3 regions of the Aquabacterium sp. T101 genome follow, and region 2 is predicted to be linked to each of the others. Evidence: predicted binding sites of a transcription regulator. Region 2 holds the regulator's gene; each other region holds the start of a gene.

The links. Region 2 encodes HrcA, which represses chaperone genes, less so after heat shock. Its sites were predicted from a motif close to TTAGCACTCNNNNNNNNNGAGTGCTAA; they were not measured.
Region 1: a site for HrcA is predicted at 3,327-3,353, ahead of groES (co-chaperone GroES). Genes of this name have one in related genera too.
Region 3: a site for HrcA is predicted at 2,142-2,168, ahead of rpoH (RNA polymerase sigma factor RpoH). Genes of this name have one in related genera too.

What each region holds. Positions count from the first base shown of each region.
Region 1 is NZ_JBXVVZ010000002.1:391,344-395,375, reverse strand. It holds gene AC2EAQ_RS08935 (patatin-like phospholipase family protein) at 1-1,142, opposite strand, end outside; gene groL (chaperonin GroEL) at 1,255-2,898, opposite strand; gene groES (co-chaperone GroES) at 2,936-3,229, opposite strand; gene AC2EAQ_RS08920 (DNA gyrase inhibitor YacG) at 3,397-3,606, opposite strand; gene zapD (cell division protein ZapD) at 3,603-4,032, opposite strand, start outside.
Region 2 is NZ_JBXVVZ010000002.1:61,327-65,358, reverse strand. It holds gene rapZ (RNase adapter RapZ) at 1-98, opposite strand, end outside; gene recN (DNA repair protein RecN) at 107-1,801, opposite strand; gene AC2EAQ_RS07375 (NAD kinase) at 1,802-2,692, opposite strand; gene hrcA (heat-inducible transcriptional repressor HrcA) at 2,746-3,768, shown strand; tRNA gene AC2EAQ_RS07365 (tRNA-Ile) at 3,818-3,891, shown strand; gene AC2EAQ_RS07360 (LysR family transcriptional regulator) at 3,912-4,032, shown strand, end outside.
Region 3 is NZ_JBXVVZ010000005.1:179,650-183,681, reverse strand. It holds gene AC2EAQ_RS14400 (CHASE domain-containing protein) at 1-2,053, shown strand, start outside; gene rpoH (RNA polymerase sigma factor RpoH) at 2,236-3,156, shown strand; gene AC2EAQ_RS14390 (SCO family protein) at 3,182-3,775, opposite strand; gene cyoE (heme o synthase) at 3,783-4,032, opposite strand, start outside.

The DNA of each region.
Region 1 (4,032 bases), 330 kb from region 2:
TAGTCGCCGCTGGCGGCCAGCGTGCGCGCGTCGCGTTCGGCGCGGCCGACGTCGAAGTCGGTGCCCGGCTGCGTCTCGAGCTGGGCTGCGAAGCGCGCCGGGTGGGTCAGCGTGGTGCCGTCGAACTCGACGAAGTCGATGCGGGCGCGCGGCCGGCGCAGGCGCGGATGCGCCTCGCGCCACTCGGCATAGGCCTGCGGCGACACCGACAGCGCCTGCAGCCGGCCGAGCACCGCGCGCGCGCCCGCCTCGCCGGCGGCGATGGCCTCGGCGGACTTGGCGAAGTCCGCCGAGGAAAGGGTGCCGAGCGACGGCGCCACCAGCACGTCGCGCGGGCCCAACGTGGCCAGGCTGCGCTGCACGTTCTGCTCGGTCAGGATGTTGATCATCTGCGCGGTGATGCCCACCACGGAGTTGAGCGTCTCGCGGCCGGCCACCGGCGTGCCGATGTTGACGACGATGACGACGTCCACGCCCATCGCGCGCGCCACGTCGATGGGCACGTTGTTGACCAGGCCGCCGTCGCCCAGGATGCGTCCGTCCACCTCGGTGGGAGAGAAGACGCCGGGCACGCTCATCGACGAGCGCAGGGCCAGGGCGAGGTCACCACGGTCGAGCACCACGGCGGCGCCGCTTTCCAGGTCGGTCGCCACCGCGCGGAAAGGGATCGGCAGGCTGTCGAAGTTGCCCACCTGGCGCACCGGCAGCGTGTAGCGCCGCAGCAGCGTCTCCAGGCCCCGGCTGGACGCTGCGCCGACCGGTGCGCGCAGCTCGCCGTCGCGCAGGCCGAACTCGATCAGCGGGGAGATCTCGAAGTCCTCCTCCTTGCGCCGCTGCGACAGTTGCTGCCGGTCGACGCGGCGCGAGAAGATGCCGTCCCAGTCGATCGCGCGCACGGCCGCTTCCAGCTCCGCCGCGCCCATGCCGGTGGCATACAGGCCGCCGACGATGGCGCCCATTGACGTGCCGGCGATCGCGTCCACCGGGATGCGCTCGGCCTCCAGCACCTTGAGCACGCCCACGTGCGACAGGCCGCGCGCGCCGCCGCCCGACAGCACCAGGCCGACGCGCGGGCGCGTGTCCTGGGCCAGCACCGGCAGTGCGGCGAGCAGCAGGACGAGCAGGGTGGCCAGGCGTCGCATGCGCCGATTGTCGATGCCAAAACGAAAAGGCCGGCAGCTTGCGCTGCCGGCCTTGTGGGGGTGCCGTGGCCGACGCTGGCGGCGAGTGCCGCTGGCGTCGGCGGACGCGGACTTACATGTCCATGCCCATGCCGCCCATGCCGCCCATGCCGCCGCCGGCCGGGGCCGGGGCCTCGTCCTTCGGGGCCTCGGCGACCATGCACTCGGTGGTCAGCATCAGGCCGGCCACCGACGCGGCGTTCTGCAGCGCCGTGCGGGTCACCTTGGTCGGGTCCAGGATGCCCATGTCGATCATGTCGCCATAGCTGGCGTTGGCGGCGTTGTAGCCAAAGTTGCCCTTGCCTTCGAGCACCTTGGCCAGCACCACGCTCGGCTCGTCGCCGGCATTGGCGACGATCTCGCGCAGCGGCTGCTCGACCGCGCGCAGCACGATCTTGATGCCGGCTTCCTGGTCGGGGTTGTCACCCTTGATGGTGCCGGCCGCCTGGCGGGCGCGCAGCAGGGCCACGCCGCCGCCGGCGACGATGCCTTCCTCGACCGCGGCACGGGTGGCGTGCAGGGCGTCCTCGACGCGGGCCTTCTTCTCCTTCATCTCGACCTCGGTGGCAGCACCGACCTTGATGACGGCCACGCCGCCGGCCAGCTTGGCCACGCGCTCCTGGAGCTTCTCGCGGTCGTAGTCGCTGGTGGCTTCCTCGATCTGGATGCGGATCTGCTTGACGCGGGCCTCGATGTCGGCCGCGGCGCCGTTGCCGTCGATGATGGTGGTGTTCTCCTTGGCCACCTCGACGCGCTTGGCCTGGCCCAGGTCGGCCAGCGTCACCTTCTCCAGCGTCAGGCCGACTTCCTCGGCGATGACCTTGCCGCCGGTCAGGATGGCGATGTCCTCGAGCATGGCCTTGCGGCGGTCACCGAAGCCCGGCGCCTTGACGGCCACGACCTTCAGGATGCCGCGGATGGTGTTGACCACCAGGGTGGCCAGCGCCTCGCCTTCGACTTCCTCGGCGATGATCAGCAGCGGACGGCCGGCCTTGGCCACCTGCTCCAGCGTGGGCAGCAGGTCGCGGATGTTGCTGACCTTCTTGTCGTGCAGCAGCACGTACGGGTTGTCGAGGATCGCGGCCTGCTTCTCGGGGTTGTTGATGAAGTAGGGCGACAGGTAGCCGCGGTCGAACTGCATGCCTTCGACGACGTCCAGCTCGTTGTCGAGCGACTTGCCGTCCTCGACCGTGATCACGCCTTCCTTGCCGACCTTGTCCATCGCGTCGGCGATGATCTTGCCGATCGACTCGTCGCTGTTGGCGGAGATCGCGCCGACCTGGGCGATTTCCTTGCTCGTGGTGGTGGCCTTGCTCGACTTCTTGAGCTGCTCGACCATGGCGGTGACCGCCTTGTCAATGCCGCGCTTGAGGTCCATCGGGTTCATGCCCGCGGCCACGTACTTCATGCCCTCGCGCACGATCGACTGGGCCAGCACCGTGGCGGTGGTGGTGCCGTCACCGGCGTTGTCGCTGGTCTTGGAAGCGACTTCCTTGACCATCTGCGCGCCCATGTTCATGAGCTTGTCCTTGAGCTCGATCTCCTTGGCGACCGAGACACCGTCCTTGGTGACGGTGGGGGCGCCGAAGCTGCGCTCAAGCACCACGTTGCGGCCCTTCGGGCCCAGGGTCACCTTGACCGCGTTGGCCAGGATGTTCACGCCTTCGACCATGCGGGCGCGGGCGTCGCCGCCGAAGACAACGTCTTTTGCTGCCATTTGTGTTCTCTCCTAGGGTTCGGTTGCTGCGGGGGGCTTACTTGGACTCGATGACGGCGAAGAGGTCTTCCTCGCGCATCACGAGCAGCTCGTCGCCGTCGACCTTGACGGTCTGGCCGCTGTACTTGCCGAACAGCACGCGGTCGCCCACCTTGATGTTCAGGGCGACGAAGTCGCCCTTGTCGTTGCGCTTGCCCGGGCCGACGGCCAGCACTTCGCCCTGGTCGGGCTTCTCGGCGGCGTTGTCGGGGATCACGATGCCCGAGGCGGTCTTGGTTTCGTTCTCGAGGCGCTTGACGATCACGCGATCGTGCAACGGACGGAGTTTCATGTTCAGGTCTCCAGGATGGTCTCGGTGTGAATCGCAGAATGCGGCCACAAAAGTGTGCGCACATTCACATCGGGTTGACGGCGCCTTGGGCGCGTCGTTAGCACTCACCGGCGGCGAGTGCTAGCAGACCGATTATAGGGTTCGCCGAAGCGGTTTCAAGGCCCGCGTCAGTGACGCGGGGTATCGGCCGGTGGCGTGTCGACCGCGTCGCCGGGGGAGGGGTCGGTCGGCACCCGGTAGGCCTCGCTGGCCCAGGCACCGAGGTCGATGCCCGAGCAGCGCTCGCTGCAGAAGGGGCGCCAGCGGTTGGACGGGCCGAACACGGTCGCCGAGCCGCAGCGCGGGCAGGCGATGCGACGCTCCGGCGGACCGCTCATGAACAGATGGCGAGTTCGATCGGCTGGTCGTCGGTGACCGGCTTGAGGCGGCCGTCGGCGTCGGGGCGCATCAGGCGCACCGACACGATCAGGCGGTGGCCGGAGATCTCCGGCACCAGGCCCTGGGTGTCGTCGAGGCGCAGGCGCAGCAGATGGAAGGTCCGCCCCTGGGGCAGGCTCTGCTGGTACTGGCCCCCCTTGGCCACGACGCGTTGCGGCGCGCCCGAGTCGCGCAGCAGGCCCAGCAGCACCTGCAGCGCCTCGGCCAGCGGCATCACGGTGCCGATCCACTGCATCAGGTCGGCGCGGCGGCGCGTGGCGTCGTGCTGCTGCCAGGCGTAGTAGGCCGGCAGGTCGAACTCGCAGGTGCCGCCGGGGATGCTGATCCGGCTGCGGATCGACATCAGGAACTCGTTGGTGGTCAGC
Region 2 (4,032 bases):
TTGTCGACGCAGAAGTAGCCCGCGTCCTCCAGCGCATGCAGCGCGACGGACTTGCCCGAGCCCGAGATGCCCGTGACGAGCACCAGGTCCTGCGTCACCGGTTCCGTCATCGCGCGGGCCGCCGGGTCTTGGCGCTGCGCGACGGCGCGGCGGCAGCGGCCGAGCCCAGCAGCTCCTGCGCATGCGCCACGCTGGTGGCCAGGCGCTCGCCGCCGAGCATGCGCGCGACCTCGGCCACGCGCTCCTCGCCCGCCACCGGGCGCACGTCGGACTGGGTGCGCGCGCCCTGGGCGTGCTTGCTGACCACGAAGTGCAGGTCGCCGCAGGCCGCCACCTGGGCCAGGTGGGTGACCGCGAGCACCTGGCGCTCGCGCCCGAGCTGCTTCATCAGACGCCCCACGGTGTCGGCCACCGCGCCGCCGATGCCGGCGTCGATCTCGTCGAAGATCAGCGTGGCGGCGCCGCCGGTGTGGCGTGCGGTGGTCACCGCGATGGCCAGCGCCAGCCGCGACAGCTCGCCGCCGGAGGCCACCTTGGCCAGCGGGCGCGGCGTGCTGCCGGCATGGCCGGCGACGCGCAGCTCCACCGATTCCAGGCCGAAGGACTGTGGCTCGTCCTGCGGCAGCAGCGCCACCTCGAAGCGCCCGCCCGCCATGCCGAGCTGCTGCATCGCCTGCGTGACCGCGTCGGACAGCACCGGCGCGGCCTGGCGGCGGGCGCGGCTCGCGCGCTCGGCCTCGGCGCGCCAGGCGGCCTGCGCCTGCGCCACGGCGCGCTCCAGGCCGTCGGTGTCGGCCGACGCGTCCAGCGCGGCCAGCTCGGCGCGCCACTGCGCCAGCAGCGCGGGCAGTTCCTCGGGCGGGCGCCGGAAGCGCCGCGCCAGGCCGATCCAGGCCGACAGCCGCGCGTCCAGCTCGGCCAGCCGCTCGGGGTCGAGGTCGGTGTGCTGCAGGTAGCCCGACAGCGAGTGCGCCGCGTCGGCCAGCTGCGCATGCGCGCCCTGCAGCACCTCGGCCACCGGAGCCAGGCGCGGGTCGATGCGGGCCGCGTCGGCCAGCGCCTCGGCGGCGCGCAGGGTCAGCGCCGCGGCATTGGTGTCGGCGTCCTCCACCGCGTCGAGCGCGCCGCGCGCGGCGTCGATCAGCGTCTGCGCATGGGCCAGGCGCTGGTGCTCGGCATTGATCTCGTCCCATTCGCCGTCGCCGGGGGCCAGGCGCTCCACCTCGCCGACCTGCCAGGCCAGGCGCTCGCGCTCGCGGGCGATCTCGGCACCGGCATGGCGTGCCCGCTCCAGCGCCGCCGAAGCGTCTTTCCAGCGCGACCACAGCGCGGCCAGCGGCGCCGCGTCGACGCCCGCCTCGGCGTCGAGCAGCGCGCGCACCGCCGCGGGCCGGGTCAGGCTCTGCCAGGCGTGCTGACCGTGGATGTCCACCAGGGCGTCCGCCGCCTCGCGCAGCTGGGTCACGGTGGCCGGGCTGCCGTTGATCCAGGCGCGGCTCTTGCCCTGGGCGTCGATCGTGCGGCGCAGCAGCAGCGAGTCCGCGCTCGCATCGAAGCCGGCCTCGTCGAGCCAGCCCGCGAGGCCGGGCACCGGGTCGAACTCGGCCGCGATCTCGGTGCGCGCCGCGCCCTCGCGCACCACCAGCGCGTCGCCGCGGCTGCCCAGGGCGAGCTGCAGCGCGTCGACGAGGATCGACTTGCCCGCACCCGTCTCGCCGGTGAGCACCGAGAAGCCGGGGCCGAACTCGACCTCGAGCTGCGACACGATGACGAAGTCGCGCAGCGACAGGCGCCGGAGCACTTACACCACCCCTTCGTACCAACGCAGCTTGCGTCGCAGCGTGGCGTAGTAGCTCCAGCCCTTGGGGTGCAGGAAGCGCACCCGGTGCGCCGAGCGCTTCATGCGCACCTGGTCGCCGTGCAGCAGACTGGCCAGGCCCTGCATGTCGAAGTTGGCCGACGCGTCGCGGCCGGCCACCACGGTCAGGCGGATCTCCTCGCCGTCGGGCAGCACGATGGGGCGGTTGGACAGCGTGTGCGACGCGATCGGCACCAGCACCCAGCCGCCGATGCGCGGGTGCAGGATCGGCCCGCCGGCCGACAGCGCGTAGGCGGTGGACCCGGTGGGCGACGCCACGATCAGGCCGTCGGCGCGCATGTTGGCGACGAACTCGTCGCCGATGTCCACCCGCAGCTCGACCATGCCGGCGGTGGCGCCGCGGCTGACCACCACGTCGTTGAGCGACAGGCCGGTGAAGAAGCACTCGCCGTCGCGCCAGACACCGGCGTCGAGCATGGCGCGGTGCTCCTCCTCGTACTCGCCGCGCATCATCGGCCCCAGGGCGTCGCGGAAGCGGTCCACCGGGATGTCGGTGATGAAGCCCAGGCGCCCCTGGTTGATGCCCACAAGCGGGATGTCGAAGCGCGCCAGTTCGCGCGCAATGCCGAGCATGGTGCCGTCGCCGCCCACCACCACGGCCACGTCGCAGTGGCGGCCGAGATCGGCAGCGTCGAGGGCGTCGAAGCCGGCCAGGCCGGTGGCCTGCGCCGTGGCGCGCTCGAGCGACACGTCCAGGCCCTCGGCGGACAGGAACTGCGCCACCTCGTCGAGCAGCTCGCGCATGCCCTGGGCCTGCGGCTTGCCGACGACCGCGGCGTGACGGAAGCGCTGGTGCGGACGCTCTTTGCCCATGCGGCGGATGATAGGGCCGGCGCCGGCGCCCGAGGCGCGGTAAATTCAACTCCATGGACGATCGCGCCAAGTCCCTGCTGAAAACCCTGGTGGAGCTGTACATCGCCGAGGGCACCCCCGTGGGCTCGCGCACGCTGTCGCGTGCCTCGGGGCTGGAGCTGTCGCCGGCGACCATCCGCAACGTGATGGCCGACCTGGAGGAGATGGGCCTGATCGTCAGCCCGCACACCAGCGCCGGCCGCATCCCCACCGCCAAGGGCTACCGCGTCTTCGTCGACACCATGCTCACCGCGCGGCCGCTGGAATCGCTGCAGGCCCAGTTCGGTGCCGGCGCGCGCGAGCAGCTGCAGGCCGGCCAGCCCGGCCGCGTGATCGCCCATGCGGCGCAGATGCTGTCCAGCCTGTCGAGCTTCGTCGGCGTGGTCACCGCGCCGCGCAAGGCCAGCGTGTTCCACCACATCGAGTTCCTGCGCCTGTCCGAGCGCCGCGTGCTGCTGATCCTGGTGGCGCCGGACGGCGACGTGCAGAACCGCGTCATCGTCACCGCGCGCGACTACACCCAGTCCGAGCTGGTGGAGGCGGCCAACTTCGTCAACTCGCACTACGCCGGCCTGACCATCGACGCCGTGCGCGAGCGGCTGCAGCAGGAGGTGGAATCGCTGCGCACCGAGATCGCGTCGCTGATGCAGGCCGCGGTGCAGGCCGGTACCGAGGCGATGGCCGAGAGCGATCCGGTCGTGGTCAGCGGCGAGCGCAACCTGCTGGCGGTGCAGGACTTCGGTCAGGACCTCGGTTCGCTGCGCAAGCTGTTCGACCTGTTCGAGCAGAAGACCGAGCTGATGCGCCTGCTGGACGTGTCCAGTCGCGCCGAGGGCGTGCGCATCTACATCGGCGGCGAGTCCGGCGTGGTGCCCTACGAGGAGCTGTCCATCGTCAGCGCCCCCTACGAGGTGGACGGCCAGGTGGTCGGCACGCTGGGCGTCATCGGTCCCACGCGCATGCCCTACGACCGCATGATCCAGATCGTGGACATCACCTCCAAGCTGGTCAGCAACGCCCTCAGCGGCCAGCGCTGAACAGGATCTTCCCGGGGCCGCGTGCCTGCGCTGCCTAGAATGGCCTCGCGGGCCGTTAGCTCAGTCGGTCAGAGCAGAGGACTCATAATCCTTTGGTCGTTGGTTCGATCCCAACACGGCCTACCGCGCCTGCCCGGCTGCCCATGAAAGACAACCGCCTGCTGGAGATGCGCGTGTTCTGCGCCGTGGCGCAGACCGGCGGCTTCACCGCCGCGGCGCACCTGCTGGGCACCAGCCAGCCCTTCGTCAGCGAGACCGTCACCG
Region 3 (4,032 bases), on a different contig from region 2:
GCTGCTGTACCAGGCCCTGTACCGCGGCGAAGCCGCCAGCGTGGAAGACCGGCTGGCCCTGCAGCGCAGCGTCGTGTTCGCCACACTGAGTCCCGAGAAGCTGCTGCAGGCGGTCAGGTCGCGCCAGCCGACCTATCTGCAGATGTGCCTGCTGGACAACGAGGCGCCGGCCGCCTCGCGCGTGCTGGCCGGGTCCGAGGGCTGCCTGGAGGTCGATACGGCGGCCGCCCTGCACGTGTCGCCCCTGCCGTTCGGCGGACGCCAGTGGGACCTGCGGATCTACGCCGAGTCGCTGCCGGTCACCGGCCTGGGTCGGGCCTGGCCGTTTGCGCTGATCGGCCTGGCCGGGTCGTCGCTGCTGGGCGCGCTGCTGCTGGTGATCACCGGCCGCGCACGGCGCATCGAGGCCGGCGTGGCCGAACGCACGGCCGAGCTGCAGCAACGCACCGCCGAGCTTCAGTCCGAGGTGGCGCAACGCCAGCGCACCGCCAGCGCGTTGCGCGAGAGCCAGCAGCGCCTGCGCAACATCCTCGACCACGCGCCCATCGGCGTGGCCTATACCGACACCGAGGGCCGCATTCGCGAGGCCAACCCGCACCTTCGCGAGCTGCTGGGCATCACCGGCGAGCGCCTGACCGGCACGCCGATCGCCAGCCTGCTGCACCCCGACGACCGCGATGCCGAAGCGCAGGCCCGTGCCCGCCTGCTGGCCGGCGAGGTGCCGATGGCGCACTGGCACCTGCGCTGCATCGCGGCCGGCGGCGCAACGATCTACACCCGGGCCAGCGTGTCGGTGCTGCGCAGCTCCGGCCGCAACGGCCCGTCCGAGGCACGGCGCATGGTGTGGGTGATCGAGGACATCACCGAGCATCTGGCGCTGGAAGAAGCCCAGCGCGCGCGCAAGGGCGCCGAGGCGGCCAACCGCGCCAAGAGCGAGTTCCTGTCCCGCATGAGCCACGAGCTGCGCACGCCGCTGAATGCGATGCTGGGCTTCGCGCAGCTGCTCGAGCTGGACCGCAAGCAGCCGCTGGCGCCGCACCAGCTCGAGTGGACCGCGCAGATGCGGCAGGCCGGCTGGCACCTGCTGCACATGATCAACGACACGCTGGACCTGTCGCGCATCGAGTCCGGCCACGTCGACCTGCAGCTGCGCACGCTGGACCTCGCCGAACTGGTCGAGGGCGCCCGCACGCTGCTGGCGCACAACGCCCTGCAGCGCCGGGTGACGGTGGAGGTGCACCTGGGGGTGGGGGCGCGGGCCGTGATCGGCGATGCGACCCGCGTCAAGCAGGTGCTGACGAACCTGCTGTCCAACGCGGTCAAGTACAACGTGGAGGGCGGCCAGGTCATCGTGACCAGCCGCCTAGCCGGCGACGGGCGCGTGGCGGTCGACGTGATCGACACCGGCCCCGGCATGAGCGAGGCGCAGCTGACCCAGCTGTTCCAGCCCTTCAACCGCCTCGGGCGTGAGGCCGGGCCGATCGAGGGCACCGGCATCGGCCTGGTGATCAGCCTGAAGCTGGCCGAGCTGATGGGCGGCCGGCTGCACGCCCGGTCCAGCCCCGGCATGGGATCCACCTTCACGCTGGAGCTGCCCCGGGCCGCCGTCGAGCCCACGCCAAGCCAGCTGATGGACGACACCGAGGTGGAGCCGGCCTCGTACCGGCGCCGGCTGATCCAGTACGTCGAGGACAACGAGACCAATGCCGAGGTCATGCGCGGCATCCTGGCGCTGCGCCCGCAGGTGGACCTGGAAGTCTCCACGCTGGGCCTGGAGGGCCTGGCCGCGATCCGGGCGCGCCGGCCGAGCCTGGTGCTGCTGGACATGCAGCTGCCCGACATCGACGGCCTGGAACTGCTGCGCCGGCTGCGCGCCGACGACGACACGGCCGACATCCCGGTCATCGTGGTGTCGGCCGACGCCACCGAGGCCCGGATCGCCGAGGCCATTGCCGCGGGTGCCACCCACTACCTGACCAAGCCGGTCAACGTGCCCGAGTTCCTGTCCGCCGTGGACTCGGTGCTCGAGGACCTCGACACGCACTTCGGCTGACCCAGGGCCGAAAGTTAGCGTGCGCACGCTACATCAAAACACGCTTCTGGCAAAGCGTCACACCCCGATCCAGCGCGAATCGGCGGCATAAGCACTCGTCGATCGAGAGTGCTAATATTTGGGAACCAGGCCCCATCGGGCCGCTCAAAGACGCCATGACCGCAACCTCTACCCCTGTGCCCATGTCGCAAACCCTGGCCCTGCGCAACCCGTGGGCCATGGTGCCGCCGATCGGCAACCTGGACGCCTACATCTCGGCCGTCAACCGGGTGCCGCTGCTGACGCCGCAGGAGGAATCCGACTACGCCCGCAAGCTGCGCGACAGCGGTGACATCGACGCCGCCGGCCGCCTGGTGCTGTCGCACCTGCGCCTGGTGGTGTCCGTGTCGCGCCAGTACCTCGGCTACGGCCTGCCCCATGCCGACCTGATCCAGGAAGGCAACGTCGGCCTGATGAAGGCCGTCAAGCGCTTCGACCCCGAGCAGGGCGTGCGCCTGGTGAGCTACGCGCTGCACTGGATCAAGGCCGAGATCCACGAGTACATCCTCAAGAACTGGCGCATCGTGCGCCTGGCCACCACCAAGGCGCAGCGCAAGCTGTTCTTCAACCTGCGCTCGATGAAGGCCAGCATGAAGGGCGAGGCCGCCGACGGCGACACGCACCGCAACACGCTGAGCGCGGCCGAGGCCGACACGGTGGCGCGGCAGCTCAACGTCAAGCGCGAGGAAGTGCTCGAGATGGAGACGCGCCTGGCCGGCGGCGACGTCGCGCTGGAGCCGCAGACCGACGACGATGGCGAGGAAAGCTACGCGCCGATCGCCTACCTGGCCGACGAGTCGAGCGAGCCCACCCGCGTGCTCGAGGCGCGCCATCGCGACCGGCTCTCCGGCGACGGCATCCTGCGCGCGCTGGACGTGCTGGACGCCCGCAGCCGCCGCATCGTCGAGGAGCGCTGGCTGAAGGTCAACGACGACGCCTCGGGCGGCATGACGCTGCACGAGCTGGCTGCCGAGTACGGCGTGAGCGCCGAGCGCATCCGCCAGATCGAGGTGGCGGCGATGAAGAAGATGCGCGGCGCGCTGGAAGCCCAGGCCGCCGCCTGACGGTGGCCCGGGCGGCGCGGCCGGTTCAGGCGCCGGCCAGCAGCTGCTTCACGTCCTGCAGCAGCGCGTCGGCGCCGCTGCCGTAGCGCGAGAAGATCCGGATCCGCCCCTGCGGGTCGAACACGTAGGCGCCGGCGGTGTGGTCGACGGTGTAGCTGCCGGGTGTCTTGCCGGGCACCTTGGCGAAATACACCTTGAACTCCTTGGCCGCGGCCTGCGTCTGCTCCAGGTCCGCGCGCAGCGCCACCACGTCGGGCCCGAAGGCGGCCACGTACTCCTTGAGCACCGCAGCCGTGTCGCGCTCCGGGTCGACGGTGACGAACACCGGCTGCACCCGCGCACCGTCGGCGCCCAGCTTCCGGCGCACGTCCGCCACCTCGGCCAGCGTCGCGGGGCAGACGTCCGGGCACTGGGCGAAGCCGAAGAACACGATCACGACCTTGCCCTTGAACTCGTCGAGGGTGCGCACCTTGCCGTCGATGTCGGGCAGCGCCAGCTGCCTGGCGTAGGCGGCGCCGGTGATGTCGATGCCGCGGAACGCCGGCTTCGACTCGCTGCAGGCGGCCAACAGCCCCAGGGCGGCGGTGGCGGCCAGGGCCAGGGTGCTACGGCGCTTCATGGCGTGCTCACAAGTAATGGTCCACCAGCAGGGCCGCGAACAGCAGCGCCAGGTACCAGATGGAGTAGCGGAAGGTGCGCCGGGCCAGGCCCTCGCTGTAGGCGCGCCAGAGACGGAACGCCAGCACCAGGAACCACGCCCCCAGCGCGACGGCCGCCGCCAGGTAGACGACGCCGCTCATGCCCTGGATGAAGGGCAGCAGCGACGCCGCGAACAGGACCAGCGTGTAGAGCAGGATCTGCAGCCGCGTGAAGTCG